DNA from 3 places in the Nitratidesulfovibrio vulgaris str. Hildenborough genome. Region 2 is predicted to be linked to each of the others. Evidence: riboswitches for the same ligand, from Rfam matches in the RefSeq annotation. Region 2 holds a riboswitch; each other region holds the start of a gene.
The links. A riboswitch is a leader RNA that binds a small molecule or an ion and turns the genes downstream of it on or off. The one in region 2 is predicted to bind cobalamin.

Region 1 (10,038 bases), 1.2 Mb from region 2:
TCACATCATCCGGCGCCCATGCTCTTCATCGAACCGGAGTCGGGCGGCATCGTCGAGGCCAACCGTGCCGCGTGCGCCTTCTATGGGCACCCGTTCGAATGTCTTTGCACGATGTTCATCGACGACATCAACATGCTGCAACGGGATGAGATACTGGCCCGTCGCAGGGCCGCCGCGACGGGACTGGCGAACAGGTTCTCCATGCCGCATCGCCTTGCGACCGGTGAGGTGCGCGAGATGCTGGTGCATTCGCACCCCGTCATGGTGGGCGAAAGGCAGTTGCTGTTTCCGTGGTGCACGACGTCACCGAATGTTCACGCATGGGCGAGGCGTTGCGCAGCCGCGAAGAACGTCTCGAACTGGTGGCGAGTTCAGCGACGCTGGGCCTCTGGGACTGGGATGTGCGCACAGGGCGGCTTTCCGTGAATCCGGGGTGGGTGGCGTTGCTCGGTTTCCCGGCGGGCTGGACGCAGCGGGGCATCGACGACTGGATGGAACGCATCCACCACGCCGACCGCAATCGCGTGCTCACGGCGCTCAACGCCCACCTTGAGGGGCGCACGGACAGGTACGAGGCAGAGTACCGCATCCATGACGGGGGCGATGCCCTGCGCTGGGTGCATGATCAGGGGCGGGTAGTGCGGCGTGATGCCGTCGGCGTTCCGGCGCGGGTCATCGGTCTGTTCATGGACGTGACTGCGCGGCGTTATGCAGAGGAGTCGCGGGCGCGGCTTTTCGAACTGTCTCTCGACATGCTGTGCATCCTCGACTTCGAGGGGCGATTCCACGAGGTCAATCCGGCGTGGAACAGCACCCTTGGCTGGACGGTGTCCGAGATGCTGGAGACGTCGCTGGGAGGGCTCACCCATGAGGCTGATGCCACTGCCGTGGCGCAGGCTCTTGACCAACTCGCAGCAGGTGAAAGGGTCCGGGGGCTTGAGGTGCGGTTGAGATGCAGCGATGGCACATGGAGGTGGCTGTCGTGGAGTGCGCGGCCCGAGGTCGAACAGAGACGCATCTACGCGGTGGTGCGCGACGTCACGCACCAGAAGCGGCAGGAGGTCGAACTGCGGCGGATGGCCTCGATGGATGCGCTCACAGGCGTCTCGAACAGGGCGACATTCATGGAGACCCTGGCCGACATGATGCAGCGTTGCTGCCACGACAGGGCGGTGGCTTCTGTCCTTGTCATGGATGTGGACAACTTCAAACTGGTCAATGACACGTGGGGGCACGCCGTCGGAGACGAGGTGCTGCGGCGGCTTGGCCGTGCGATGGTGCCCCTGTTGCGCACCGTCGACACCGTGGGTCGTCTGGGGGGAGAGGAGTTCGGCGTACTCTTGCCGGGCGTGGGGCCCGAGGCGGCGTGCTGTGTGGCGGAACGGTTGCGGGCAGCCATCGCAGCCATGGAGGTGCCGTGCGACGACGGACGGGGTGAGGCCTTGCGGGTCACGGTCAGTGTGGGGGTCGCGTCGTGTCCTCCCTATCATTCGGTGACCGAGGTGCTGCGCGCCGCCGACAAGGCCCTCTACCGCGCCAAGGCCTCGGGACGTGACCGTGTGGTGTGCGGCCCGGTGGCCCTTCTCGAGATGTCATGCCCCGAGTCGCCTACCATTCCTTGAAGATGAAGAAGGCCGCGGCCACGATGAGACCGAAGCCGACAAGATGATTCCAGCGTACAGGTTCGCCGAGATAGAGGGCGGAGAACACCACGAACACCGAAAGGGATATGATCTCCTGAATGGTCTTCAGTTCGACGGCGTTGTAGTAGCCGTAGCCCGCCCTGTTCGCGGGTACCTGAAGGCAGTATTCGAAGAAGGCGATGCCCCAGCTTGCGGCGATGGCAAGCGTGAGCGGCATGGCCTTGAACCGCAGATGCCCGTACCATGCGAAGGTCATGAACACGTTGGAGAGAAAGAGCAGGCCGATGGTGACCACCGGAACGGGGAGGGATGCGAACATGGAGGCTCCTCAAGGCGTATCGGTTGACGCGTGCGCGCCGTGCCTTGCTGTGCCGCGAAGCGCAGGCTTGGTCAAGCGTCAGGCCTTGCATTGCCGCATCGCAAGCGCCATGCCGTCTGGAATCATGCCCCGTCTGCCATGTACTGCGTCGTCTCACGCCATTCCGCCCGCCTTCGCACCTCTGTCATGCATTCCGAGAGTGCTCAGCCGTTCTCGTCCACCAGTGTCCCTGATGCGCGCAGGATGAGGTCGAGCAGCAACTCCTCGGTAGTGCGACCGTCATTGCCTCTTTCGCGGACGATGGCTGCTGCGTCCATGATGTCCGCCTGTTTCGCCAGCGCGGCGCTGTGGCCCGCGATGCTGGACGAGCGCCCTGCGTACAGGTCGGCGATGGTTGTCACCGTGGTCGAATCGGTGCTGAGCCTTGTGGCGGTGGCGGCTGCCGCCGCAGCGTTGGCGAGGTCCGCCGTGCCATCGTCGTAGGCGTTGTAAAGGTCGCTCTTCATGTCCAGCAGTGCGAGGTCGAAGCCGTCGCTGCCGGACTGGATACGTAGCGAACCGGAAAGGGTGGTGCCGCTGCCCGACGTCGTCATGCGGCTGTCTGTACCCCAGTTCGTGCCGTCCAGCAGGGAGATGCCGTTGTAGGATGTGGAGGAGATGATACCCCGCATCTCGTCCCGTAGCGACTTGTAGAGTGGCTTGGCGTTGGCCGTGGTCATGGTGCCCGCTGCGACCTCGTCTGCGATGTCCTTCATGTCGGCGAGGATGTCTTTGATGGAGTTCATGGCGCTGGCACCGGTGTCCATGATGCTCTGTGCTTCGGCCACATTCTTCGACGCCTGTCGCAACATGCCGGCGTCGGCGCGTAGTGTGCCGGAAAGAGCCTTGGCGGTGGGGTCGGTGCGCAGCGGAACGCTCGCCTCTTTCAGGACAAGGTCGCGCAGCGTCTTGCCGGTTGCACTCCCCATGAACAGGCTGTTGGTGAGCATGTCCTGCTGGAGAAGTTGCAGCGAGTAGTCGACGATGAAGCTTTGCAGGTTCCGGTCTGCCATGGCGTGCTCCTTGCCTGATAAACCCTAACGATAGTCGTATCGGACGGAGGGGAGGGAACTTTAGGGCTGACCTGAAAAAGGGAAGGCACCGCCATGACAGCGGCGAGGCGGTTGTTTTTTTGTGTCGGGCCGAGTGGGCATGGCGCAGCCATCCGCTAGCCGTGCGGTATGACGAGCCTTCTGCCGTGTGGCGAGCCTTGTCGGACACGTGTGTGAAGGTGAAATTTTAAGTGTTTTATTTCATGTCGTTACGAGGGCGATGCCTTGCCCGTCAACGGTTTGCGGGCTGCCTGTGCACCACGTGAAAGGGTTGCCGCGTCCTTCCCCGTCTGCTATTCGTGCACCGTCGTTCTTCTCCGGTTTCGGGAATCCGGTGCGAGTCCGGAGCGGTCCCGCCGCTGTCATCCCTGCGCCTCGGGCGCCACGCCACAGCCATGAAGCCACTGCCCCCTGCGGGCGGGAAGGCGGTTGTGAGTGGGGAGAGCCAGAATACCGGGCCGGAGCAGTCTCGATCCCTCGTTGCACGCGGATGTACCGGGGGTTCAGCCATTCACCATTCGCGGTGCGGGTGGCGACGTTTCCGACGTCGACCCGTGCCTCCGCACGCAGTGCCGCCCGTTGCCATGACGGGGTCCGCCGGTCTTGTGCGTGCCCGGAGCCAAGCATCCTATGCCCAAGAAGATTCTCAAGCGCGACGGCCGGGTGGAAACCTGGTCGGTCGACAGGGTGGCGCACGCCATCAACAAGGCCCTGAAGGCCAGCGGTATCAAAGACCCGTTGCTCGGCAAGCGCCTTGCCTCACGCGTCGAAGCCAAGCTTGAAGACGTGGACGCCCCGGAACAGGAGCACGTGCAGGACATGGTGCAGCGCGTGCTCATGGAAGCCCGTCTCTACGCAGTCGCCGAACGGTACATCATCTACCGCGAGAAGCGGCGCGAGATGCGCAACCAGAATCAGGCCTATCTCGACATCGCCCGCATGATCGAAAGCTACCTCGACCGTAGCGACTGGCGGGTCAACGAAAACTCCAACATGGGGCATTCGTATCAGGGCCTCATCCTGCATATGGCGGGGTCTGTGCAAGCACGGTATGTGCTTGAGAAGTACCCTGAAGAGGTTCGCCTCGCCCATACGCACGGCTATTTCCACATCCATGACCTTTCGTTCGGTCTTGCTGGCTACTGCGCGGGCTGGAGTCTGCGCGACCTGCTGCTCGAGGGCTTCAACCTCAAGGGCCGCTGCTGCGCCGCACCCGCCAACCACTTCGATGCGGCCTGCGGGCAGATCGTCAACTTCCTCGGAACGTTGCAGAACGAGTGGGCCGGTGCGCAGGCGTTCAACAACGTCGATACCTATCTCGCCCCCTTCGTGCGCCATGACGGGCTGACCTACGACGAGGTGAAGCAGACCATGCAGAAGCTGGTCTACAACCTCAACACCACGTCGCGGTGGGGCGGGCAAAGCCCGTTCACCAACTTCACCTTCGACCTCGCACCGCCAAAGCACATCGCCAACGAGCCTGTCATCATCGGTGGCGAGTTCAAGGACTCGACCTACGGCGAGTACGGGGTGGAGATGGAGATGATCAACCGAGCGTTCATCGAGGTCATGCTCGAAGGCGACGCCGACAAGCGCATCTTCTCCTTCCCCATCCCCACCTACAACGTCACCCCCGACTTCCCGTGGGATTCCGAGGCGGGCAGGCTGCTGCTGAAGCTCACGGCGCGCTACGGGGTGCCGTACTTCCAGAACTTCATCAACTCCGACCTCAACCCCGAAGACGTACGCTCCATGTGCTGCCGTCTGCAGATGGACCTGCGCGAGATTCGCAAGCGCACGGGCGGTCTCTTCGGTTCGGGCGACCTCACCGGTTCCATCGGCGTGGTCACGCTCAACCTGCCCAAACTCGCCTACCTCGCACAGGGAGAGGAAGACTTCCTCGACATGGTGACGGAGTATGCCGAGATGGCGCGCGACGCCCTCGAATACAAGCGCAAGCTGTGCACCAAGCTGCTCGAGGCGGGCATGTTCCCGTTCTCGCGCCGCTACCTCAAGAACGGCTACAACGGGCACTTCTCCACCATCGGTCTCATCGGCGGGCACGAGGCGTGCCTCAACCTGCTTGGCAAGGGCATCGAGAGCGAGGCGGGGCTGCGGCTCATGAAGCGCACCCTGAACCACCTGCGCGACCTCACGGTGCGTTTCCAGGAAGAGACGGGCCACATGTACAACCTTGAGGCGACCCCCGGCGAAGGCACCTGCTACCGCCTTGCCAAGGTCGACCGCGAATTGTACGAGGACATCGCCGTCTCCGGTGGTGACGTGCCCTACTATACGAACTCGACGCTTCTGCCCGTGGGCATCACCGATGACGTGTTCTCCGCGCTGGAGCATCAGAACGAACTCCAGACCCTGTACAACGGGGGCACGGTGTTCCACTCGTTCCTCGGCGAAGCGGCACCGGATGAGGACTCTGTGCGCAACTACCTCATGAAGGCCATGAGCAAGACGCGCATCCCCTACATCTCGGTCACGCCCACGTTCTCCATCTGCCAGAATCACGGCTATCTGCACGGCGAGCATTTCAACTGCCCGCAGTGCGGTGACGAGGCCGAGGTCTACACCCGCGTGGTGGGCTACTACAGGCCCGTCAACCGCTGGAACCTCGGCAAGCAGCAGGAGTACAAGGAACGCAAGGAATACAGCGCCAACAGCTTCTGCGGCTGCGGCAACGGCTAGCGCGCCGCGTCGGACAGCATGGTCACACGGGGCGGACGGTCTTTGCCGCCGCCCCGTTCGCGCATCAGACGCCCGGAGGCTCCGTGATACTCAATTCCAGCCAGCTTGAGGCCCTTCGCCAGCGCAACGACGAGGAGTTGCACCGTAACGGGCAGGGAACGCCGGGCTATCCGGCGGGAACCATCCGCGACCTTCTCCAGACCATCGAGGCACTGAAGAAGGAGAAGAAGAAGTGGCAGCGCACGGCGCAGGAACGCGGGCAGGCGCTTGAAGCCGTGCGTGCGGTGGTGTCGCGTGTGCATCTCCCCGGTGACGGCAGCGAATAGGCCCTCTGTCCCTGCGCGAAGGGGGGACGGTGTATGACCATCTCCCCCGATGCGTCGCTACGTTCACCGCCTGCATCAGCATACAGCAATGCCCGGAAGGTCTGGTACCGCCGGGCATTTCGCGTATGGGTGTTCCTGCTTCTTGTGCACCGGGATTGAAAGGCTGGCGGGCCATCAGGCCGGGCAGGTCGGGAGGTCGGGCAGGTCGGGCGGGGCATCAGGTCGGAAGGTCAGGCGGGTCATCAGGTCTGGTACCGTTCGATACAGCGGAAGAGGGGCTTCGGACTATGACGGGCGTCGCCTTCACTGTCTCGGGCGGCCGTGGCACGGTGCCGGTGAAGGATGCCCCGTGGTTGTGACGCCGCGACGCGACAATGGACAGAGAGGGCCCTAGTTGCGCCGGAAGGGGAAGGCGTCGCGGAAGACGATGGTGTCCCCGCTACGTATCTCGATGGCGACGAGGGCGATGTCGCCGCTGGAAAGGCCCTGCGGCAGGCGCGCCGAAGCGACAATCTTCTTGAAGCGCGAGATGCGGAAGTCGGCAGCCTCTGCCGGGATGGCAAGGTCGTGTCCCGTTCCTTTGCCGTCGATGGCCACGAAGACCACATGCCCTGCCAGTTGCCGGGACGTGTCACCGTTGGAGAGGCTGAACGTCACACGGATTTTCCCTTGCGGCGAAATCTGCACCTGCACATCGTCGACGCGTGCCTGCCCGTTGTTGATGGGCGAGATGTCGCGTTTCGGGGCGGACGCTGGTGCATCCTGAAAGAGGGGGGCAACGGTTGCGGCCTCCGAAGCATCGGAAGGTGTCCCGGTGGTTGCGTCGTCCGGCTGGTCCGTCGTGAGGCCGGGGGGGGTATCTCCGGCGGGGGCACCGGATGACGTCGCATCAGGCGTCGCCGTCGCCCCGTCACCGTGTGCAGAGAGGGGTGACGCACTCTCGCCCGGGGCGGAGGCTGTGGGGGCTGGTGTCTTGCGAGGGGCCACCAGTGCGTGCAATCGCACGGGGTCTTCGCGTTCGAGAAGGATTTCCAGGTTGGAGAGGCGTTCTAGTTCGACGCGCATCTCCTTGATTTCACGCGTAAGGTCGCGGTTGGCATCCACAAGTGCCGTATTGCCTTTCCAGAAGGTCGCGGCAGCCCATATGCCGAGGACGGCAAGGGCGGGCACGATGAAGAGCGTGGTCACCAGCAGGCGGAGTGCCAGCGGTGAGACGCGCAGCCTGCGGACATTGCCATCGTCCCGCATGAGCAGCAGGCTGTAGTGCTTCGCAGGGCGGGGCGCACTCACGGCAGCGGTGCCCAGTCTTCGCGGACGATGCGCCAAGAGGCACCGTACGGCTTGAGGTAGATGGTCTTGACGCCCTTGTCCCGGTAACCGCGCGTGTCCTTGTAGTCTTGTGTCATGTCGGCGGTGACGCCATCGGGGGTGATGGCGACGCGTACGCCTTCGAGGGCGACCTTCACAGGGCGGATGGTCGCCCACAAGGTGCGCTTGTGTTCGGCGATGGCGGCAACGCCGACGCGGTCGCCCTGTCGGGCGTCTTCGGCATACCACGAGGCGTAGCCTTCCACATCGCAGGTCTCCCACGCCTTGCGCCACTGTTCGATGAGTTCGGCGACGCGGGGGCTCACATCCTCAAGATAGTCGTCTTCCATGCCAAGGTCTGCCGGAACCCACTCCATGCCCACGATGCGCATCACGCCATCCTTTCCGGGCTGCCAGTAGAGGCGGCGCACCCCTTCGCTGGTGTGGTTGGGGGCGCGGTAGTACTGGTCGAACCATGTCACCCAGTAGCCGGGGCCCTGCAACACCTTAACGTCGTGCACGGTCGTGTGTATCCACGGCAGGGTCTTGAAGAGACGTTCCTTCTGGCCCTTGAAGGCATGGAAAGGGGCGTCTTGCGCGAGGCTGTAGGCGTCGGGGTCGTAGAAGGAGAACATCTCCTGCGACCGCGCCGACCATGCGCGCGCCCATGCGTACACACGGTCGCGCAGGTTGCGGGCGGTCTCTATGTCCTGCTTGCTGAACGAGGCGTCAGAGGCGACGGAATCCGCCACCGCGACGGGGGTCCCGGGGGCGAGTGTGCCCGCAAGTGCGTCGATGTCGCCACGATTGAGGGCGATGCACCCGCGTGTCTCGCGCGGCGTGATGTCGCGCCCCTTGCTATGTATCCAGATGCCGTAACCGCTCTTGTGGCGCAGCCTGTCCACGGGGTTGGGGTAGTTCAGCGTGTAGGCTATGCCGCCGTACAGCCCGTAGTCGAGGCCGCTGGTACGCTTGCCTTCGATGAAATAGATGCCCTCGGGGGTGCGCAGGTCGCCTTCGGCGACCTTGTCGCCATCGGCCTGCCCTGTGGTGCAGGGAAAGGTGCCACGCAGCGCAAGCGGGCTGTGCCGTTCGAAGATGAGAAAGCGCTGGTGGTTCTTGTCGACAGCGAGAATACGGCGCGGGGTGAGGTCGCTGTCTGCGATGGCGGTGTTCCAGCCCTTGTCCGAGGCTGACGAGGTGGCTGCTGCGAAAAGGACGAAGAGCAGCGCGAGGATGGGGATACGTCGGATGAGGGCTGGGTGCATCAGGTCCGCAAGTTTTTTTGTCGCGCCCCCGGCGGGCGGGGGCGCGGTGTCGTTATGTTCTACGAGCGGGCTGCGGCGACGAGTTCGTCGCGGGTGAACACGGAGATGAGTTCGTACCCGGCGTCCAGTATCGCCTGCCTGCCCCCTTCTTCACGATCGAGGACGGTGCATACCGCCACGATATCGAGTCCGGCGGCCTTGACCCTCTCACATGCTTTTAACAGGGAACCCCCGGTGGTGACAACGTCTTCGAGCATGGCAACCTTGTCGCCGGGCTTGAAGTTGGCGAGTCCCTCCACGTACTGGTCGGTGCCATGGCCCTTGGGCTGCTTGCGGACGATGAACCCGGCCAGCGGGCGTCCCTTCTCGTGGGAGATGACCGTGGTGGCGGAGATGAGCGGGTCTGCACCCAGCGTCATGCCGCCCACGCCCACGATGTCCACATCCTTGAGCAGTTCGTTGAACAGGGTGCCGATGAGCCACGAGCCTTCGGCGTGCAGGGCAGTCTGCTTGCAGTCGAAGTAGTAGGTGCTCTTGCGGCCCGAAGTGAGGGTGAAGTCGCCTTCACGGTACGATTTCTCGACCAGCAGACGGGCGAGGCGTTTCTTGAGTTCCTGCATGAGGGGCTCCTTTAGGCGAAGACGCGACGGAAGATGGTGTCTTCGTGGCGCAGATAGTACGAGGGGTCGAACAGGGCATCGAGGGTCGCGGCGTCGATGCGCGACGAGATGTCCGCGTCTGCCCGCACGATGTCGGGGAAGGGGCGGTGCGTCTCCCAGCTTTGCATGGCGCAGCGCTGCACCATGACATAGGCCTCCTGCCGTGCCATGCCGCTTTCCACGAGGGTCAGCAGCACGCGCTGCGAGTAGAACAGCCCGTACGACATGGCGAGGTTGCGGTCCATGTTCTCGGGGATGATGCGCAGGTTCTCGACGAGGTTGGCGAGGCGATGCAGCACGTAGTCCATGAGGATGGTCGAGTCGGGCATGATGACGCGCTCGACGGACGAATGGCTGATGTCGCGTTCGTGCCACAGCGCCATGTTCTCCATGGACGCGAGGGCGTTGGTGCGGATGAGCCGCGCAAGGCCCGTCATGTTCTCGGCGGAGATGGGGTTCTTCTTGTGGGGCATGGCGGACGAACCCTTCTGCCCCTTGGCGAACCCTTCTTCGGCTTCAAGCACTTCGGTGCGTTGCAGGTGGCGCAGTTCGACGCACAGCCTTTCGACGCCGCCTGCGGCCAGCGCCAGCGAGGTGAAGTAGTGGGCGTGGCGGTCGCGCTGGATGATCTGCGTCGAGACGGGGTCGACCTTGAGGCCGATGAGGTCGAGGGCGATGGCTTCCATCTCGGGGGAAAGGAAGGCATAGGTGCCCACCGCGCCGG
Region 2 (10,038 bases):
CGAGCATCTCCCACGCACCTTGCCCATCATCCGCCTGCAACACCTCGAAACGTCCGCTGGCTTCGAGAAGGTTGCGCACCAGCTTGCGCACCGAGCCTGAATCGTCGGCATGCAAGACCGTATAGCGCCGCATCGGCGCTTCCTGCGCAGTCGCGCGTGTCCGCCCCATGCGGATGGACAGGTCGGGGTGCATCTCGGCAACGATGCTCTCCATGTCCAGCAGGAAGACCACACGCCCCTCAAGCCTCACGACCCCCGTGATGGAACTGGAACTCATCCCCTGCAGAAAACGCCCCGGTGCCTCCACATCTATCCAGCTGATGCGATGGATGCGCGTGACTCCGGACACGAGAAACCCCGTCACCACCTGATTGAACTCGGTGATGATGATCTTGCGCTGGGCCGCGTCGTCGCTCAGGGGCTTGCCGAGGTAGGCCGCGAGGTCGACCAGAGGGATGATGCGGCCCCCCCGGTGCGCGAAGGCACCGAGCACCGCAGGATGCGGCATCTCGGGCAATGCCGTCACCGTCTGCTTGCGGATGATCTCAAGCACCTTGGCGACGTTGACGCCGTAATGACCGCGATAACCGGGCTCGTCGATGTAGAATTCGACGATCTCCAGTTCGTTGGTGCCGGATTCGAGCAGTATCTTGCTTTGCGACACGGTTCTCTCCTGAAAGGGACTTCGATGATTCTACCCCTCATGCCCGCCGAACGCCACAGGTTAGGCTTGCCTGCCCGCCCCTGTCGGCCTATCAGACGGGACGAACCGAAAGCACGCCGGAACGCCTCCGTGGAGAATCATGTCCCATAGCCCCCACCCCACGACTGCACAGCCCCCCCGGGCCACGACACGCCGCCGCAACGCCGGAAACCGGGCCGCCCTTGCCTTTTGCCTTTGCGTGGGCGGCGGTGCGCTGACGTTCCTGCTTCTGCGCGACCCCGCGCTGCTGGCATGGTCACGGGCGTGGCCCGCGCTTGTCAGGCCGCTGGGCGTCATGCTGCTGTCGCTTGCCGCAGGACTTGCCGCAGGGCTTGCCATCGAAGGGGGGGGCTGGGCCCCCATGCTCGCCCGCCTCGCCTCGCCGGTCATGCGGTGGGGCAGGCTGCCCGAAGCCTGCGGGGCGGCCTTCACCACCGCCTTTCTCTCTGCCGCCGCCGCCAACTCCCTGCTCATGGAGGCCTATCGGGAGGGCAGGATAACCCTGCGGGAGATGCGCCTCGGCTACCTCATGGGTACGGGGCTTCCCGTCTTCCTGCTGCACCTGCCCACCACGTTCTTCATCGTCACCCCGCTGGCGCGGGGCGCGGGGGTCACCTATCTCGCCATCAACGGACTGGCGGCCCTGCTTCGCACAGTGGGCGTGCTGGTCGCCACACGGCTGACCACCATGCCCCATACAGCCGGTGAAGCACCCCGGACGCACCACACACCACGCACTCGCACCCTGCGCCCGTTCGCCGAACGGTTCCGCATGAGGCTGACACGCCTTGTGCTCTTCACCGCCCCCACCTACCTCCTGATGTACGCCCTGCATCAGGGCGGTGTGTTCGACGTCCTGCGCAACGCCACTGCCCACTGGCTCACCGACGGGTTCCTTCCCGTCGAGGCGGCAGGGGTGCTGGTGTTCTCGGTGGCTTCGGAATTCTCTTCCGGGGTGGCGGCGGCAGGCGCGCTGCTTGCGGCAGGCAGTCTCACCACACGCGAGACGGTACTCGCCCTCATCATCGGCGGCATCATCGCCACGCCGCTTCGGGCCATCCGCCACCAGTTTCCCGCACATGCGGGCATCTTCACGCCCGCACTGGGCCTTTCGCTGCTCGTGCAAAGCCAGTTGCTTCGCATCGCCTCGGTGGTGGTGGTCACGGCAGCGTGGCTGGCCTTCGCCTGACCGGCCGCCACCCGCGCCCTTGTCACCGACCAGCCGCACCTGCCACGTCGCCCTCAGGCCGGGAGGCCTCAGACGGGATGACGACACCCCGGCCGGACAGGCCCCCACAACGCCCCCCCGATGGCCCCCGATGTCCCATGGTGCCCCTCCTGATGGTACCCCTGACGCCGAGACCCGCGGGGCACTCTGCCATAGGCCCACGGCATGTCTAGGCCGGGGCACATGCCCGAAGCCCGCGGCTTCACGCAGGCACGACACTGTCGCGACCGGCGCACACGGCAGCATGCTTGACACGTCGTCCACCTACGGCCTATGCCGCACGAGTCAGGTGCCCTGAGCGGCTTGATAGGGAATCCCGTGTGAATCGGGAGCGGACCCGCCGCCGTAAGCCCATAAAAGACCTTCTCCCCCGTGTGCCACTGGACGACCGTCCGGGAAGGCCGGAGCAGGTCGGGTGAGCCGGAAGACCTGCCTGACACGTCCGATGCCATGCCCGGCGACAACGGGGCTTTTGTCCGACCGGGCCCACGGTGGCGACCCGACACATGCCGCGCCCGGCGCGCAGCCCTGTGGTCATCCGTCCTGCCGTCCACGCCAATTGCCCGCCAACCTCCCTGGAGGTTGCCATGTCTCGCCATCCCATGGTCACGAGGCTTCTCTGCCTCGTCTTCTCCTGCCTCATCATCCTCGCCTGCTCACCGGCTTTCGCCGGGCATGGAGCGCCCAAGGCCCAGAAGACGGGCATACTGCTCGTCGCCTTCGGCACCAGCGTCGAAGAGGCCCGCCCCGCGCTCGACAAGATGGGTGACAGGGTTCGTGCCGCACACCCAGACATCCCCGTCCGCTGGGCCTATACCGCCAAGATGATCCGCGCCAAACTGCGTGCGGAGGGCATCGCCGCACCGTCGCCCGCCGAGGCGCTGGCGGGCATGGCTGAAGAGGGCTTCACCCATGTGGCCGTGCAGAGTCTGCACACCATCCCCGGTGAGGAATTCCACGGCCTGCTTGAGACCGCACACGCCTTTCAGGGCCTACCCAAGGGCCTTACCCGCGTGAGTGTCGGCCTGCCCCTCATCGGCACCACCGCGGATGCCGAAGCCGTGGCCGAAGCCCTCGTCGCCAGCCTGCCCGCCGACCGCAAGCCCGGCGAACCCGTGGTCTTCATGGGCCACGGCACCCCGCACCCGGCCGACATCTGCTACCCCGGCCTGCAATACTACCTGTGGCGTCTCGACCCCGACCTGCTGGTCGGCACCGTCGAAGGCTCGCCCTCGTTCGACAACGTCATGGCCGAACTCGATGTGCGCAAGGCCAAGCGCGTGTGGCTGATGCCGCTCATGGCCGTCGCCGGCGACCACGCCCGCAACGACATGGCGGGTGACGAGGACGACTCGTGGACCAGTCAGCTTGCCAGACGGGGCATCGAGGCCAAGCCCGTACTGCACGGCACCGCCGAGTCCGACGCAGTGGCAGCCATCTGGCTGCGTCACCTCGACGACGCACTGGCCCGTCTGAACTAGCATGTCACGCATCCGCCGCCGCACCGCGCTGGCACTGGGGGCCGCCCTCTGGCTGCTCTCCGTGCCCGCAGCCTGCCTCTTCGGGCCGTTCGACATCGGCCCTGCTGAGGTCATGCGTCTGCTCGGTGCAGCGGCGGGTGTCCCCGTATCCGGCCATGTGGACCCCATACGCCTTCTGGTGGTGGGGGACATCCGCCTCGCACGCGTCTGCCTCTCGCTGCTGGTCGGTGGCGGACTCGCCATGGCAGGGGTCGTCTTTCAAGGCGTGCTGCGCAACCCGCTCGCCGACCCCTTCACGCTCGGCGTCTCCAGCGGCGCGGCCCTCGGCGCCAGCGTCGCCATCAGCTTTGGCGTAACCCTGCCCGCTGCTGTCGCCCCCGCCCTCGTGGCGGGGCTCGGCGTGGTGACCCCGGCTGCGCTCTTCGGTGCGTTCGCCGCCTTGTCGCTCGTCCTGCTTCTCGGCACGGCAGCCGGGTCGTTCCGCCGCGAGACGGTCGTGCTCGCCGGGGTGGTGGTCTCCACCTTTCTCGCCGCGCTGGTATCACTCGTGAAGGCGCTGGACGAGGAGTCGGTATCGAGCATCGTCTTCTGGATCATGGGCAGCCTGCAAGGCCGTGGCTGGGCGCATACCGCCGTGTTGCTGCCGCCGCTGGTGCTCGGACTTGCCGCCGTCGTGCGCCATGCGCGCGACCTCGACGTGCTCGCCCTCGGCGACACGCAGGCGAGTCAACTGGGCATGAGGACGGGCTACGTGCGCTGCGTGCTCCTGTGCGGGGCCAGCTGCATCACAGCAGGCTGCGTCGCCGTCTCGGGGGTCATCGGCTTCGTCGGACTCGTGGTACCGCACCTGCTGCGACTGGTGCTTGGCGCGGCGCACGGCCCGCTGCTCATCGGGGCGTGGTTCGGGGGCGGCATCCTGCTGCTATGGTCCGACGTAGTGGCCCGCACGCTGCTTTCCGGCGGTGCTGAACTGCCTGTGGGGGTCGTCACCGCCCTCGTGGGCGGGCCGTTCTTCTGCCTGTTGCTGCAACGCGAACAACGGCGGGAACGCCCATGATGGAATGTCGTGCTCTCCATGCGGGGTATGCGCAGACGGAGGTGCTGCACGGCATCGACCTTCGCATCGCGCAAGACGAACTCGTCGGGCTTCTCGGCCCCAACGGCAGCGGCAAGACGACGCTGCTGCTCGCCCTTTCCGGTGTCCTGCCTGCCCGTGGCGGTGACGTGCTTCTGGACGGCACGCCCCTTGCCGCCATGGCCCCGCGCGAACGTGCACGGCGTATCGCCACCGTACCGCAACGCCCCGAGGTCATCCCGGATGTGGACGCCTTCTCTCTCGTCCTCATGGGACGTTACCCGCACACGGGGCCGCTTCGGGGGTACACGGCCGTCGACCATGACGCGGCCGCGGCCGCCCTTGCCGCCACCGGCACAGCCCACCTCGCGCGCCGCAGTGCCGCCACCCTCTCGGGGGGGGAACTGCAACGGGTGCTCGTGGCCCGGGCGTTGGCGCAGGACACCGACACGCTGCTTCTCGACGAGGTGACTGCCGGGCTTGACGTCGCCCGCATGGTGGAGGTGTTCGACCTGCTGGCCCAACGCCACCGGCACGGGCTGCGCATCGTGGCGGCCATCCATGATATCAATCTCGCCGCCCTGTACTGTACGCGGCTGGTCTTTCTCAAATCGGGCAGGGTCGTCCTCGACGGGCCTGTCGCACAGGTCTTCGATGAACAAGCCCTATCCGCCATCTATGAGACGCGCATCACCGTCCACCCGCACCCCGTCACCGGCACACCACAGGCGAGCATCGTTCCGGGTGTGGGTGCTGCTGGTGTGCCTCATGGTGCTGCACACCGCGCCATGTGAGGCCGCGCCCGTCTCCTGCACCGACGACACCGGGACCGTCATCACGCTCGAAGCCCCTGCGCGGCGCATCATCGCCCTGTACGGGGCGTTCAACGAGATTCTGGTGGAGATGGGGCAGAGTGGGCGCATCGTCGCCCGCACGGATGCCGACGAAGCGATTCCCGCCCTCGCCGGACTCCCTGCCATAGGCACGCACATGCGTCCGAACCCTGAACTCGTCGCGGGGCTGGCACCCGACCTCATCCTCCAGATGGAGGGACGACGCGAGGCGGCAACCTCCGTCGACGCCCTGCGCGCCCTCGGCATTCCCGTCGCCGTGTTCAGGGTCGCCTCGTTCGGCGACCTCTTCTCCGTGCTGCATCGCATGGGGACGCTCACAGGGGCGGAACAGGATGCCGCCGCCCTCGAAGCCCGATGGACGGCACGCCTCGACACCGTGGCGGGGGCCATCGCACGCCAGCCGCACGACACAGGGACAGCCGACGGCAAGGACCACACACAGCATCCGCCACGCGTGGTCTTCGAGGTGCGTTACCCCAACCTGCTGGCTGCCGGGGCCGATTCCATCGTCAACGACATCATCACCCGTGCTGGCGGGGTCAACGCCGTCCAGCAGCCCGGACGGGTCGTCCGCCTGAACGAGGAAGAACTGCTTCGCATGGCGCCGGATGCCTACGTCTACCAGTACGGCCCCATGAACCCGACCCCCGTCGCCCCCGACCAGCGCCCCCACTTCACCGCCCTTGACGCCATACGCGACGGGCGTGTGCTCAAGGTGGACGAACATGCCTTCTCACGCCCCGGCCCCCGTTCCGTCGAGGCCGTGGAACAACTGGCCCGCTTTCTCCACCCTGCCGCATTCGACACGAATACAACGACCGCAAGGAACTGATATGCAACCCGGAACACTCTACGGCATCGGCGTCGGCCCCGGCGCACCCGACCTTCTGACATTGCGCGCCGTCTCGACCCTCGCCAGGGTCGATGTGGTCTTCGCCGCCGCATCGTCGCGCAACGACTACTCCGTAGCCCTCGATATCGCCCGCCCCCACCTGCGGCACGACGTGACCATCGAAAGGCTCGACTTTCCCATGACCCGTGACCAGTCCGTGCTCACCGCCGCGTGGAAGGCCAATGCCGACGCCGTCGAAGCGGTGCTGCGTACGGGCCGGAACGCGGCCTTCCTCACGCTTGGCGACCCGCTCATCTACAGCACCTTCGGCTATCTGCTGCGCACACTCACGGCACTCGCACCCGACCTGCCGGTGGAGGTCATACCGGGTGTGACCTCCTATCAGGCCGCAGCAGCCAAGACCCGCACCATCCTCTGCGAATCGGGCGAGAACCTGCTCCTGCTTGCAGGCATACAGGACGCCGCACGGCTGGACACCGCCCTCACGCGGGCCGACAACGCTGTCATCCTCAAGGCGTATCGCAACTTCAGTTCGATACGCACCATGCTTGCCAGCCATGAAGCCACACGCGACACCGTGTTCGTGTCGCGCCTCGGCATGGAGGGAGAGGTGGTCGCCCGCGACCTCCACGCGGCCCCCGAACATCCCCACTACCTCAGCCTGCTGCTGGTCACCGACCGCAAACATGGCAACCCGGAACATACCGCCGAGAGCACCTCGGACGCGGAAGCGGACGAGACGGCGGACTAGGCCCGTTCGCAGCCCCCTTCAAAGGCGGTGCCCGTCCGGTCACAGGCATGACGAATGCCGACGAGGCAGCAGGCCCGTGCCTGCACGGACACCGCGATAACGAGGGACGAAGGCTCGCAGGGGCACAGGCATGACGCAAGACGCCCTCCATCGGTGAGGATGGAGGGCGTTCCGTGTCTATCCAGCAGGCAGCACGATATCTGCTGAAGCTACCCCTGCTTGAGGCGCTCGATAAGTTGCTGAAGTTCCTGCGCCATGGCGGCGAGTTCGGTGACCGCCTGCGCAGACTGCCGCATGGCGTCGGCGGTCTCGGCGGCGATGCGGTTCACTTCTTCCGTACCGCGGCTTATCTGTTCGCTGGCTGCGGACTGTTCTTCGCTGGCGGTGGCGATGGACCGCACCTGATCGGCACTGGCCTCGACGAACGTCACGATGCGTTGCAACGCAGCGCCAGCCAACCCCGCCAGTTCATTACTGCGCCCCACCGACATGGACGCCTGTTCCATTCCGGCGATACTGTCACGCGTACCGTTCTGGATGGCGCGCACCGCTTCGCCCACTTCGCGAGTGGCGTTCATGGTCTTCTCGGCCAGTTTGCGCACCTCGTCGGCCACGACGGCAAAGCCGCGCCCCGCATCCCCGGCACGAGCCGCCTCGATGGCGGCGTTGAGGGCCAGCAGGTTCGTCTGGTCGGCGATGTCCGAGATGACCGTCATGATCTGTCCGATACCCTCGGCCCTTTCTCCAAGGGTGCCGAGGCTGCCGCGCAGTTCGCCCGTCTGGGCGTCCACCGTGCCGATGGCCTCGACCATGGACAGGACGACACCTGCACCATCGGTGGCCTGCTGTCTGGCCTTGTCGGCGCTTTCCGACGCCTCTGAGGCATTACGGGCCACCTCGATCACGGTGGCGGTCATCTCCTCCATGGCCGTGGCGGCCTCTGCCGAGCGCTCACGCTGGAGGTCGGCACCGCGCGAAGACTGCTCGACCTGCGCGGCCAGCTGTTCGGAAGCCGAGGTGACACGCATGACGATGCCTTCGAGACGGCCCGCTGCATCAAGCAGACCTTCGCGGCGGGCACCTTCGGCCTGCCTGCGGGCCTCTTCGGCGACACGGGTGGCCTCCTGTGCGGCAAGGCTCTGTGCTTCGGCCTCGGAGGTCTTCTGCTCTGCGGTGGCGATCATCTCCCGCAGCCTCTTCACCATGGTCGTCAGGGCCGAGGCGAGTTGTCCGAGTTCGTCGTTCCGGTTCAGGTTGATGTCACGCGAAAGGTCCCCCGCCGCCACGTCCGTGGCGAAACGCACCCCTTCCCCCAGGGCCTGCGAGATGCCGCGTACAACGAACACCCCGACGCCGACGATACACAGCAACACCACACCAGCGGCCAAGGCGCTCCTGTTGCGGATGGAGACGATGCTGTCGAAGATGTCCGACTGTTCAGCCGTGACCCCAACCATCCAGCGCGTCACAGGCTCACGCTCGAAGGCGACGATCTTCTCCTGCCCTTCGAACAGATAGCGCACCACGCCAGCGTCCTTGCCAAGCATCTCGCGCCCCCACTCCATCGTGGAGAGGTCAAGCTTCATGATGAGGTCGCGCCGGGGATGAGCCAGGACACGACCTTTGGCATCCGCAATGAAGGCATATCCCCGCTTGCCCACCTTGACACGGGACACGGCACCTTCTGAAAGCCCCTGTAGCTTCACGGCACTGTAGACCACCCCTGCGATGCGACCCGAGACCCTTACGGGGGCCGCTACGACGAAGATGGGGTTCCCGTCGATGCCACTGGCGAACACGTCGGAGATGGCGACCTCGCCTGACATGGCCTTTCTGAAATAATCGCGGGAGGAGACGTTGATGGCATTGCCGTCCTTTCTGTTACTTGCCAGCACGGCACCATCAGGGCCGACCAGCGACAACGTCTGGAGTAGCGGCCTACGGCTTATGCGCGATTCGAACATACGGCGCACGGCTTCGAGCGCGGATTCCCGTTCTGCATCTTGCGATGCGAAATACCGCATGATCTCATATGAATCGGCATCCAGCTCGACATCACGCCTGCAGGAGTCCACGAGGCCAGAAAGCTCTCTCCTCAGTGCATCGACAGCAATAGCCTGCTGCTCGACAAGCGCTTCACTGACGGCAACACTCGATGCTTCATAAGCGATCCATGCACTTGTTCCCAAGCCAATGATGACAACGCCTATTATCGGGAGAAGCAACTTCTGCATGATTCCAATGCGCACAGGTGAACTCCGATCATGCTTTATAGATTAACGACACACACTCTTCATTGCCATGCTTACACTACAAAGAAGTGCAGCATTCATATCATATTCGATATGCGCCTCAAGGTAGGATTATCACCCATCATCCTGCTCACTGCAGTAGTGCTCACATGGATATACGGGCCACCCTACCATACGCTCCCTACTCATACCTCTCTCCTTCAGACGGGAACGCAACTGAAAGACATGGACGCAACAACATATTGATATCGCATTGCATATACATACATCACAAACAAATTTCATATACATGAATCTCGTGACGAACATGCGGCGCCATGCAACAGTCGCTGCGTTCATGACAGGGCGATGGTGCGCCATCAGGAAGTGTACGCCGGACACGACTGAAGACCACAGGGGCGCTCAGGGGCAGGTAGGGCGGGCGCGCCGTGATGGTAGGTCAGGCCAGGGGAAGGGAGACGAAGGTCTGGTCGGAAAGGTCGAACAGCAGCATTCCCGCCGGGGCGGAACGCCCGGTGAGAACCTGCATGACCTGCACACACTGGAGGGAGGCTGCGAGGCCCACTGTGGGGGCGAAGTTGCCAAGCACATCTTCGGCTGCACGCCCCTGTCCGAAAAGGTCGGCAGGGGCGGTGCCTTCCGGTGCGACGGTGGCGACCCAGCCCGAAAGCCCGGCTACGCCAGCCGTGACAAGCGGAACCCCCGCAGCACGGGCGGCATCACGCAGGGCCATCCTGTCGTCGAGGCCGCCAAGGGCATCCACGACGACATCGGCCCCCTTCGCGTGCCGATGCATGTCCACCCCCCGCAGGAAGGTACAGACAGGCTCGAAGATGACGGC
Region 3 (10,038 bases), 740 kb from region 2:
CGAAGCAGCTTGCCAAGGAACGTGGTCCTTTCCCGGCCTACCCCGCATCGACCTTCGCCGAACGCGACCTCGGCCCCTACCGCAACGCCACCGTGACCACCATCGCCCCCACGGGAACCCTCTCCATCCTCGCCGGATGCTCTTCGGGCATCGAACCCCTGTTCGCGCTCTCGTTCGCCCGGCACGTCATGGATGGCGAGCGCCTCGTCGAGGTGAACCCGCATTTCGAGGCGGCTGCCAGGGCCGAGGGCTGCCATAGCCCGCGTCTCATGGAGACCGTGGCGTCCAAGGGTTCCATCCACGGTATGGACCATCTGCCCGAGGCGATGCGCCGGGTCTTCGTCACCGCCATGGACATCGAACCGGTCTGGCATCTCAAGATGCAGGCGGCCTTCCAGCAGTACACCGACAATGCCGTCTCCAAGACCGTGAACCTGCCCAACAATGCCACCATCGAGGACATCCGCAACATCTACTGGATGGCCTATGAGGAAGGCTGCAAGGGCGTCACCGTGTACCGCGACGGCTGCAAGTCGGTGCAGGTGCTCTGCACCGGCGACGGCGAGAAGAAGGCCGAAGGTGAAGCCGAGGGCAAGGGCGTGGTGCGCCAGCGTCCCGACGTGGTGTACGGTTTCACCCAGAAGGTGCCCACGGGGCTGGGGGCCATGTACCTCACCGTCAACGAGACCGACGGCAAACCCTTCGAAGTGTTCGCCACCATCGGCAAGTCGGGCCGTTCCATCACCGCCAAGGCCGAGGCCATCGGCCGTCTTGTCTCGCTGGCCCTGCGTTCCGGCGTGGGCGTGCGCGACATCGTGACGCAACTCAAGGGCATCGGCGGTGAGCATCCCGTCTTCCAGAAGAAGGGGCTGTTGCTCTCCATTCCCGATGCCATCGCGTGGGTGCTCGAAACCCGCTACCTGCAAGGTTCCGTTCCCGTTCATGGCGGGTCGGACCTTGAAAGACAGCGTTGCCCCGAATGTGGCAGCGAACTGGTCTTTCAGGAGGGGTGCCACATCTGCCCCGCCTGCAGCTTCACCAAGTGCGGGTAGCCTCGCGCGCCGTTGAACTCTGTTCTTCCATGTCCGGCAAGGGCCGTGCGCTTCGTCAGCGCACGGCCCTTGGCTGGCGAGACCCCCTGCAACACCGGATTGTCCCCTCCCCTGTGCAGGGACGGGGCCGCGACGTGTGAAGCCATGCGGCACGGCATGGCACCGTGCGAGTCTCCCATCTTGTCGAGGTTTCCTTGCCGGTCGAGGTCTCACGGTCTTCCATGGCGCGGCGGCGTCATGGCCGGTCTCCCGTCTCCTGTCTGTTTTCTTCCGCCCCCCTGCTGGCGTACTTCAATCTGGGCATCCTCTCCCTTTCGTCATCTTCTCGCGCCCTTCACCGACCGGGCGCACGCCTCGCTCTCGTCGTCCGGCAGGGTTGCCATGCCATGGCGTTTGACAGCGAACGGACTGGAACCTATGGAACACCCTTTCGATATGTGTCCGTCCATCCCCTCGGGGATAGGATGTCAAGGAGTCGCCATGCGTGTAGAGGACGTGAAGAGGGTGCTTGCAGAGCACCACGTTCTGGAAGGCTACAGGGAATTCGCCACGTCCAGCGCCACCGTCGAACTGGCGGCGCTGGCGGCCGGGTGCGAACCGGGGCGCATCGCCAAGACCCTTTCGCTGCATACGGCGGAAGGCCCGGTGGTCATCGTGGCCATGGGGACGGCCCGCATCGACAACCGCAAGTTCAAGGATACCTTCCACGAGAAGGCCCGTTTCATTCAGGGCGACGACGTGCCGACCCTTGTCGGGCATCCCGTGGGCGGAGTCTGCCCCTTCGCCCTCAATGAGGGGGTGAAGGTATACCTCGATGCAAGTCTTCGGGCGTTCGACCCCGTGTACCCGGCTGCGGGCGCATCCAATAACGCGGTATGCATCACGCTGGCAGACCTTGAGCGCGTGACGGATGGCGTCTGGGTCGACGTCTGCAAGGTATAGTGGCGCGCCTGTCACGGGCATAGGTGCGCGACCGATGCCCGCGAAACGTCTCTCACCCCGTTCCGGTCTGGCACGTACAGCACAGTGAAAAGGATGTTCCCCATGTCCGAAGCCTTTCCCAACGGTCTTGCCGCGCGCTGCCGTCGTATCATCAACGCCTTCCATTATTCGATGAAGGGGCTGAATACCGTGGTGCGCCACGAGGCCGCCGTCCAGGACGAACTTCTCGTGCTGGTGCCCGCTGTCGTCCTTGCCCTGCTGCTGGGTGATACGGGAGTGGAAAAGGCGCTGCTCATCGGCAGCTGGGTTCTCGTCATCATCGTCGAGTTGCTGAATACGGCCGTGGAGTCGCTCACGGACAGGGTGGGTACCGAGTGGCACCCCCTCTCCGGGCAGGTCAAGGACATCGGGTCCGGTGCCGTCTTCGTCGCCATGTGTCTTGCGGCTGTCGTCTGGCTGTGTGTGCTGCTGGGGTGATGGGTATGAGAGGTTCCCGCTTCGGTTCCGTCGTGTTCGTCGTCATCTCCCTGCTTGCAGCCCTATGCTACAACCCGCAGCTTTATGCGACCGGTGTGTCTCCGCTGGCTGCCGTGCCCGTGCTGTTGCTGCACCTCGCCCTTGCGGTCACTTTCGGGGGTATTCCCGGACTTCGCTGGGGATATTTCCTCTTTCTCCACGTTGCGGGGTGTGCCCTCACCTATTTCTACACACTGTTCGACGTGTCGATGAGCTACGACACGCTGGCATGGTTGCTTGAAACCAACCGGGCGGAAGTCGATAGTTTTGTCACATGGCCGCTCTTTCTGTTGCTGTGCGCAGGGATAGCGGTCAGCCTTGTCCACAGCTCTCTCTCGCAGTCATTCAGGGCGAGTCTCGCCGGAAGGCGGTATGCGGCGATGGCAGGACTGCTTTTGCTGTGTGCACTCGTAAGTGCCGAGGGGGGACGTGCCGCGTTCAAGCATCTTGGCGGCAAGGCATCCTATGAAGCGCTTTCTATGAGTCGCATCGTTCCCGTCTCCGTCGTCAAGGCTGCTGCGGCGTATGTCAGGGAAGAGCGCCGGTCCGACACGCTCGCGGCGCTGCCAGACCCGGCGGATGCCGCTTCGTCGCTGGTTATCCCGGACCATGAGAAGCCGGTGGTGGTGTTCATCATCGGTGAAAGCGCCCGCGCCGATCATTTTGGCATCAACGGCTACGAGCGGGATACGACGCCGCGTCTTTCTGTCGAAAGGAACATCATCAATTACGGGGTCTGCCGGTCGTTTGCGAACACGACGAGGATTTCCCTCATCGGCATACTGACCGATGCCACCATTGAAGACAGGACGCCCCGGCATGGTTCCTTCATCAGCCTCTTCAACAAGCACGGATACGATACGGCTTTCTTTTCGCGCCAGAACAGGCTCGGTCGTAGCGGTCACCTCACAGACGCCCTTGTCTCAGGTGCGGGCACTGTGGAGTACCTCAAGGGCGTCGACCGGGATCTTGTGACCCGCCTGCAGGCGTTCGTGGCAAATGCAGGGGGCAAACTTGTCGTGCTCCATACGCAGGGGTCGCACTTTTCATACAACCAGCAGTACGCGGCGGAACATCGTCGCTTCATGCCCGATACGTATAGTAATGAGGCGATGCCGCGCGACATCGCGAATGTCATTAATGCCTATGACAACAGCATCGTGAAGACCGATGCGATGATCGCAGAGACGATCGATGTGCTGCGCGACCGCAATGCCGTCGTTCTGTATACGTCAGATCATGGCGAGTCATTGGGTGAGAACGGTGTCTTCTTCCACGGGACGAAGAAGGTGGCCGATGAACAGTACGAGGTCCCTCTTTTCCTGTGGTACAGTGACGTATACGAAAAGAGCCGCCCCGATGTGGTCGCCAGATTGCGTCGTGTGCGCGGGACACCGGTCACGCATGACTTCATCTATCATACACTTCTCGGACTTGGTGGCATCCGTTCCACCATTGCCTCGGCAAGCCACGACCTTTCGGGAGTCACGGCACCGCCGCTACGGGCGTCGGGTGATGAGGCTGTCGCGTTGACAGAGTGATACGCCGACGTCGATGCCATGGACGCGGTCACGGGACGGTGTGCCAGATGCCCGCACGTACGGAGTCCCGGACATGATGAACGTTCCGTCGCCTGACCGGCCGTGTGGCACGCTTCCATGCCATCCCGGACGGGGTGATTGCATTCTCCCTGCACACGCCTCTTGCCATGCCCGCCGTGCTCTGGTTTGATGTGCCGTCATGCTCGACATCAGGCACCTTTCGCATAACTACGGCTCGCACTGGGCGCTGAAGGACTGCTCCTTCACGCTCGAGAAGGGCGGTTTCCTCTTTCTTTCCGGCCCTTCCGGGGCAGGCAAGACCACCCTGTTGCGTCTTCTGCACGGCGCGCTGCCCTTGCAACGCGGGCAGGCGCAGGTGGCGGGGTTCGACCTCGCCCGTCTGCGTTCACACGACCTTCCCGCCCTGCGACGCCATGTTTCGGTGGTCTTTCAGGATTTTCGCATCCTGCCTGCGCGAACGGCCTTCGCCAACATCGCCCTGCCGCTGGAGGTGCGCGGGCTCGACGCCCGTGCTTCCGGGCGGCGCGTACGCGCCGTGGCCCGCGCCCTGGGGCTTGAGCACCGCCTCGACACTCCCGCCGGTGAGCTTTCGGGGGGTGAACAGCAGCGCGTGGCCGTGGCCCGCGCCATCGTCGTGAATCCGCAGGTGCTGCTTGCCGACGAACCCACGGGCAACCTCGACCCCGACCTCTCGCTGCGCCTCATGGACGTGTTCATGCAGTTCAACGCCTACGGGACGACTGTGGTGCTGGCCACGCACAACCCCGAACTCATCAGGCGCAATCCCGCGGCGCGCCTCATACACCTTGATGACGGCATGATCACCCATGCCAACTGGCCGGGGGCGCGTCTGTCATGTCGGGCTGACGCCTGCGACCTGCTGGAGGGCCCGTGATGCGCACGGTACTGCGGCTCATCGCGCGGGGGGTGGGCGATATGGCCCTGCACCCGCTGGCGCACACGCTGGGCCTTGCCGCCGTGACGCTGGCGGTGTTCCTCGGCGGTGTCTTTCTCATGGCCCTGACCACCGTGGACGCCGAATTCCGCGTCTCCCGTGGCGAGACCGTGTGGCAGGTGTACTGGCGTCCCGGTACGCCGCTGGAACAGGTGCGCCCGCAATGGGACGAGGTGCGGCGCATGCCGTGGCTGACCCGTGCGGAGACATGGACGCCCGATGACGCGCTCGCCGCTCTTGCGAAACGCCTCGGCGGGGCGGACGCCCTGCCCTCCGGCGGCGTGAACCCCCTGCCACCCACGGCGTTGCTGGTGTTCTCGCCGCGTGAGGTCGACGCGGGCCGCTGGGCGCGCGAGACGCAGTCCTTCCTCAAGAACCTCCCCGGTGTCGAGCGCGTGACCTCCACGCCGCTCAAGGACGAGTTCGGTCGCATGTGGCGCGGTGTGAGCGCCTTCGTGGTGTGGCCTAGCGTCGCCTTTCTCACGCTGGTGCTGGCCCTCGTCTCGGCGAGTTCGGTGCGCCTCACGCTGGAGCACCGGCGCGACGAGATAGAGATTCTCAAGCTGGTGGGCGCACGCAACTGGTACATACGGCTGCCCCTGCTTGTGGGCGGCGCGATGCTGGGCCTTGTGGGCGGCGGCGCGGCCCTTGCGCTGCTGCATCTCGTCTACCGTTTCGTAGGGCCGTTCTTCGCCGTTCCCCCGCTCCTCATGGAGTTGCATTTCCCGCCGCCAGAACAGGCGGTTCTGTTAGTGGCCGTTCCGGTTCTCATGGGTTTGACGGGCGGCTGGATGGCCGTCCGCGACCGCAACTGACGCCTTCGGCGTCATTCCCGTGCGAGGCTATATGCGCAGCAAGAAGATGACCCACGGGCTGGAAAAGGCCCCTCACCGCTCTCTCCTCCACGCCCTCGGGCTGACCCGCGAAGAACTGGCCCGCCCGCTGGTCGGCGTGGTCAACGCCGCCAACGAGGTCGTACCGGGGCATATCCACCTCGACGACATCGCCGAGGCGGTCAAGGCCGGAGTCCGCGCCGCCGGGGGCACCCCGCTCGAGTTTCCCGCCATCGCGGTGTGCGACGGCCTTGCCATGAACCACGAGGGGATGCGCTTTTCGCTGCCCTCGCGCGAACTCATCGCCGACTCCATCGAAATCATGGCCACCGCGCACCCCTTCGACGCGCTGGTGTTCATCCCCAACTGTGACAAGTCCGTACCCGGCATGCTCATGGCCATGCTGCGCCTTGACGTACCTTCGGTCATGGTCAGCGGCGGCCCCATGCTTGCCGGTGCCACCCTTGCCGGTCGTGCCGACCTCATCACCGTCTTCGAAGGCGTGGGACGCGTCCAGCGCGGCGACATGACCGAGGCCGAACTCGATGAACTGGTCGAGGGCGCATGCCCCGGCTGCGGTTCGTGCGCGGGCATGTTCACCGCCAACTCCATGAACTGTCTTGCCGAGACCATCGGCCTTGCCCTGCCGGGCAACGGCACGACCCCCGCCGTCACCGCCGCGCGCATCCGCCTTGCCAAGCATGCGGGCATGAAGGTGATGGAGATGCTGGAACGCAATATCCGCCCGCGCGACATCGTCACCGAGAAGGCCGTGGCCAACGCGGTGGCCGTGGACATGGCCCTTGGCTGTTCCACCAATACCGTGTTGCACCTGCCCGCCGTCTTCGCAGAGGCGGGACTCGACCTCACCCTCGACATCTTCGACAAGGTCAGCCGCAAGACGCCCAACCTCTGCAAACTCTCGCCCGCCGGGCATCATCATATTCAGGACCTCCATGCCGCAGGGGGCATTCCCGCGGTCATGGCCGAACTCGACAGGATAGGGCTCATCGACCGCAGTGCCATGACCGTGACCGGGCGCACCGTGGGCGAGAATCTCGATGCACTGGGGGCCAAGGTGCGTGACGCCGATGTCATCCGTCCTGTCGACGCCCCGTATTCGCCGCAGGGCGGCATCGCCATTCTCAAGGGGTCGCTTGCGCCCGGTGGTGCGGTGGTCAAGCAGTCTGCCGTGGCACCCGAGATGATGGTGCGCGAGGCCGTGGCGCGCGTCTTTGATAGCGAAGAGGCCGCCTGTGAGGCTATCATGGGAGGGCGTATCAAGGCCGGAGACGCCATAGTCATCCGCTACGAAGGCCCCAAGGGCGGCCCCGGCATGCGCGAGATGCTCACTCCCACCTCGGCCATCGCAGGCATGGGCCTCGGGGCGGATGTGGCGCTCATCACCGACGGGCGCTTCAGCGGCGGCACCCGTGGCGCAGCCATCGGCCATGTCTCGCCTGAAGCCGCCGAAGGCGGGCCCATCGGCCTTGTGCAGGAGGGCGACCGCATCCGCATCGACATCCCCGCGCGCGCCCTCGACCTGCTGGTGGACGAGGATGAACTTGCCCGCCGCAGGGCCGCCTTCGTGCCCGTCGAAAAGGAAATCACCTCGCCGCTGCTGCGCCGTTATGCCCGCATGGTGTCGTCTGCCGCCACGGGTGCGCGTCAGCGCTAGTCGCGCATTCCTGCCTTCATCGGTCTTCAAGGCCCGTCCCGCCTACGCGGGGCGGGCCTTTTGCGTCATGTGGCAACGGCATGGACGTGACCGCGGGTTGCGGCGCGGTAGGTCCAAGAGGTGCACGACGGCTGGTCAAGGCGGGGGGCAGGACGCCGCAGCACACTTGTTATATCTGGTTGACAGGATATATTGATATCAGTATTTCCTGATGTATCAATATGGAGTGCTTCGGCGCTCCGGTGGGCAGGAAACGGAAACCGGTGCGAATCCGGTACAGGCGCGCTGCCGTGATCGGGCTGCAAGGGCTGCGTCCACTGGTGCCAAGGCACCGGGAAGGGCCGCCCTGTCGAGTGGGCTTCAATTTCGCATGGTGCGACCGCTCGGCATCATCTCTTCGCCCGTCAGTCGGAAGACGTCCCCCACCCTTGTTGAGGCCGCGCGAACCGGACCCCGGCACGCAGCACCCATGCGCATGGCGCAACGGTGCGACGCCCGTCATGCGGGCACCCCCTTACGCATTCCCGGAGGTGGCAATGCGAACCCACAACCTCGGTTTCCCGCGCATCGGCGCGGGCAGAGAACTCAAGAAGGCTGTCGAAGGCTACTGGAAAGGCCGCGTCTCGCGGCACGCACTCGAAGGAGAGGCGGCCCGCCTCAGGGCCTGCCACTGGGCCATGCAGCGTGATGCGGGTATCGACGTGGTGCCCGTGGGCGATTTCGCCCTGTACGACCACATGCTCGACCTGACCCTGATGCTGGGCGCCATACCGCCACGGTTCAGTCCGTCCGGTGCTGCTGCGTCGCCAGCAGGTACAGGGCAGGACATCGACCTCATGTTCCGCATGGCGCGTGGCGAAGCTGGTCTGTCGCCCGTCGCGCCCCTTGAGATGACCAAGTGGTTCGACACCAACTACCACTACCTTGTCCCTGAACTTGACGCCGACACCGCCTTCGCCCCGGATGCCTCCCCTCTCGTGGCGCAGCTGCGCGAGGCGCAGGATGCCGGGTTCACCCCCAAGGCCGTCCTTCCCGGCCCGCTGACATGGCTGTGGCTGGCGCGCAGTGTCGACGGTTCAGACCGTTTCGCCCTCTTGCCCGCCCTGTGCGACGCCTACGCGACGCTCCTTCGTGAGCTCACTTCCGCATGCCCCCCCGCGTGCCCGCGTGGCTACTCGTCTGGAGGCTTGATGGTGCAGCTTGATGAACCTGTGCTGGCACTCGACCTGCCGCAGACCGTGCGCGACCTCTTTCCGGCGGTGTACACGCGGCTTCGGGCCGCCGTACCCGATGCGACGCTGATGGTGGCCAGCTACTTCGCGCCCTGCGCCGACAACCTCCCGGTGGCACTGAACCTGCCTGTGGATGTGCTGCATCTCGACCTTGTCCGTGGACGTGACGACCTCGACGCCGCCCTTCAGGTGCTGGGCGCCGGTGAGGGCACGCCGGGGTTGGCCCTCTCTCTGGGGGTGGTCGACGGGCGCAATGTCTGGTGCGCCGACATCGATGCGGCCGTGAACCTTGTCCGTCGCGCTGCCGACAGTCTGGGTGAAGACCGGGTGTGGGTGGCCCCCTCGTGTTCGCTGTTGCATTGCCCTGTCGACCTCGGTTCGGAGCGCGAACTCGACCCCGAAGTGGCGCGATGGCTGGCCTTCGCACGTCAGAAGTGCGCCGAAGTGCGCCTTGTCGCCGAAGTTGTACGAGGCGTCTACGGCCCTTCGACCGCGGCCTCGCTGGAAGCCAACCGCGAGGTGCGCCGTCAGCGGGCCGTCAGTCCGCGCATCCACGACCCGGCGGTGGCCTCGCGGCTTGCCGCAGTGACGTCCGACATGGAGCACCGTACCTCGCCCTATGCGGAACGCATCGTGGCCCAGCGGGCGGCATTGCATCTGCCCACCCTGCCCACCACCACCATCGGTTCATTCCCCCAGACACCGGACATCCGCGCCGCACGTCGCGCCCTGCGTGATGGCAGCCTCACGCAGGACGCCTATGAAGCCGCCATGCGCGACGCCCTCGCCATGATGGTGCGTGAGCAGGAGGCTCTGGGCCTCGACGTGCTCGTCCACGGCGAGCCTGAACGTAACGACATGGTCGAGTACTTCGGCGGCTTGCTGCAAGGCTTCTGCATCACCTCCGACGGCTGGGTGCAAAGCTATGGCACGCGTTGCGTGAAGCCGCCCCTGCTCTATGGCGACGTGTCGCGTCCCGAACCCATGACCGTTGCGTGGAGTGCCTACGCCCGTTCACTCACCGCCCGTCCCATGAAGGCCATGCTGACCGGGCCCGTGACCATCGCCTGCTGGAGTTTCGTGCGGGACGATATTTCGCGAGAGACGGTCTTGCGCCAGCTTGCGCTTGCCCTGCGCGACGAGGTGGCCGACCTCGAATCGGCGGGGCTTGCCGTGGTGCAGGTCGACGAACCCGCCTTGCGCGAGGGGCTGCCCCTGCGCCGTGCCGCGCAGGAGGCGTATCTCGATGCGGCGGTGCGTGCCTTCCG

Region 1: it holds a riboswitch for cobalamin, as region 2 does, so the genes downstream of both, DVU_RS13840 (ribonucleoside triphosphate reductase) here and DVU_RS03090 (sirohydrochlorin cobaltochelatase) in region 2, are expected to answer to the same signal.
Region 3: it holds a riboswitch for cobalamin, as region 2 does, so the genes downstream of both, metE (5-methyltetrahydropteroyltriglutamate--homocysteine S-methyltransferase) here and DVU_RS03090 (sirohydrochlorin cobaltochelatase) in region 2, are expected to answer to the same signal.

Annotation. Positions count from the first base shown of each region.
Region 1 is NC_002937.3:3,046,462-3,056,499, reverse strand. It holds gene DVU_RS16895 (PAS domain-containing protein) at 1-426, shown strand, start outside; gene DVU_RS13855 (sensor domain-containing diguanylate cyclase) at 321-1,622, shown strand; gene DVU_RS13850 (DMT family protein) at 1,609-1,962, opposite strand; gene DVU_RS13845 (flagellin) at 2,166-3,014, opposite strand; cobalamin riboswitch at 3,356-3,529, shown strand; gene DVU_RS13840 (ribonucleoside triphosphate reductase) at 3,684-5,753, shown strand; gene DVU_RS13835 (hypothetical protein) at 5,837-6,079, shown strand; gene DVU_RS13830 (hypothetical protein) at 6,470-7,369, opposite strand; gene DVU_RS13825 (L,D-transpeptidase family protein) at 7,366-8,655, opposite strand; gene pyrE (orotate phosphoribosyltransferase) at 8,715-9,275, opposite strand; gene purB (adenylosuccinate lyase) at 9,287-10,038, opposite strand, start outside.
Region 2 is NC_002937.3:713,975-724,012, reverse strand. It holds gene DVU_RS03100 (chemotaxis protein) at 1-664, opposite strand, end outside; gene DVU_RS03095 (hypothetical protein) at 804-1,892, shown strand; cobalamin riboswitch at 2,202-2,382, shown strand; gene DVU_RS03090 (sirohydrochlorin cobaltochelatase) at 2,519-3,412, shown strand; gene DVU_RS03085 (FecCD family ABC transporter permease) at 3,414-4,469, shown strand; gene DVU_RS03080 (ABC transporter ATP-binding protein) at 4,466-5,281, shown strand; gene DVU_RS03075 (ABC transporter substrate-binding protein) at 5,256-6,173, shown strand; gene cobI (precorrin-2 C(20)-methyltransferase) at 6,175-6,945, shown strand; gene DVU_RS03065 (methyl-accepting chemotaxis protein) at 7,155-8,969, opposite strand; gene DVU_RS03060 (HesA/MoeB/ThiF family protein) at 9,637-10,038, opposite strand, start outside.
Region 3 is NC_002937.3:3,542,491-3,552,528, reverse strand. It holds gene DVU_RS15850 (vitamin B12-dependent ribonucleotide reductase) at 1-1,052, shown strand, start outside; gene DVU_RS15845 (YbaK/EbsC family protein) at 1,533-1,994, shown strand; gene DVU_RS15840 (diacylglycerol kinase) at 2,097-2,471, shown strand; gene DVU_RS15835 (phosphoethanolamine transferase) at 2,477-4,051, shown strand; gene ftsE (cell division ATP-binding protein FtsE) at 4,251-4,967, shown strand; gene DVU_RS15825 (cell division protein FtsX) at 4,967-5,842, shown strand; gene ilvD (dihydroxy-acid dehydratase) at 5,874-7,538, shown strand; cobalamin riboswitch at 7,754-7,977, shown strand; gene metE (5-methyltetrahydropteroyltriglutamate--homocysteine S-methyltransferase) at 8,075-10,038, shown strand, end outside.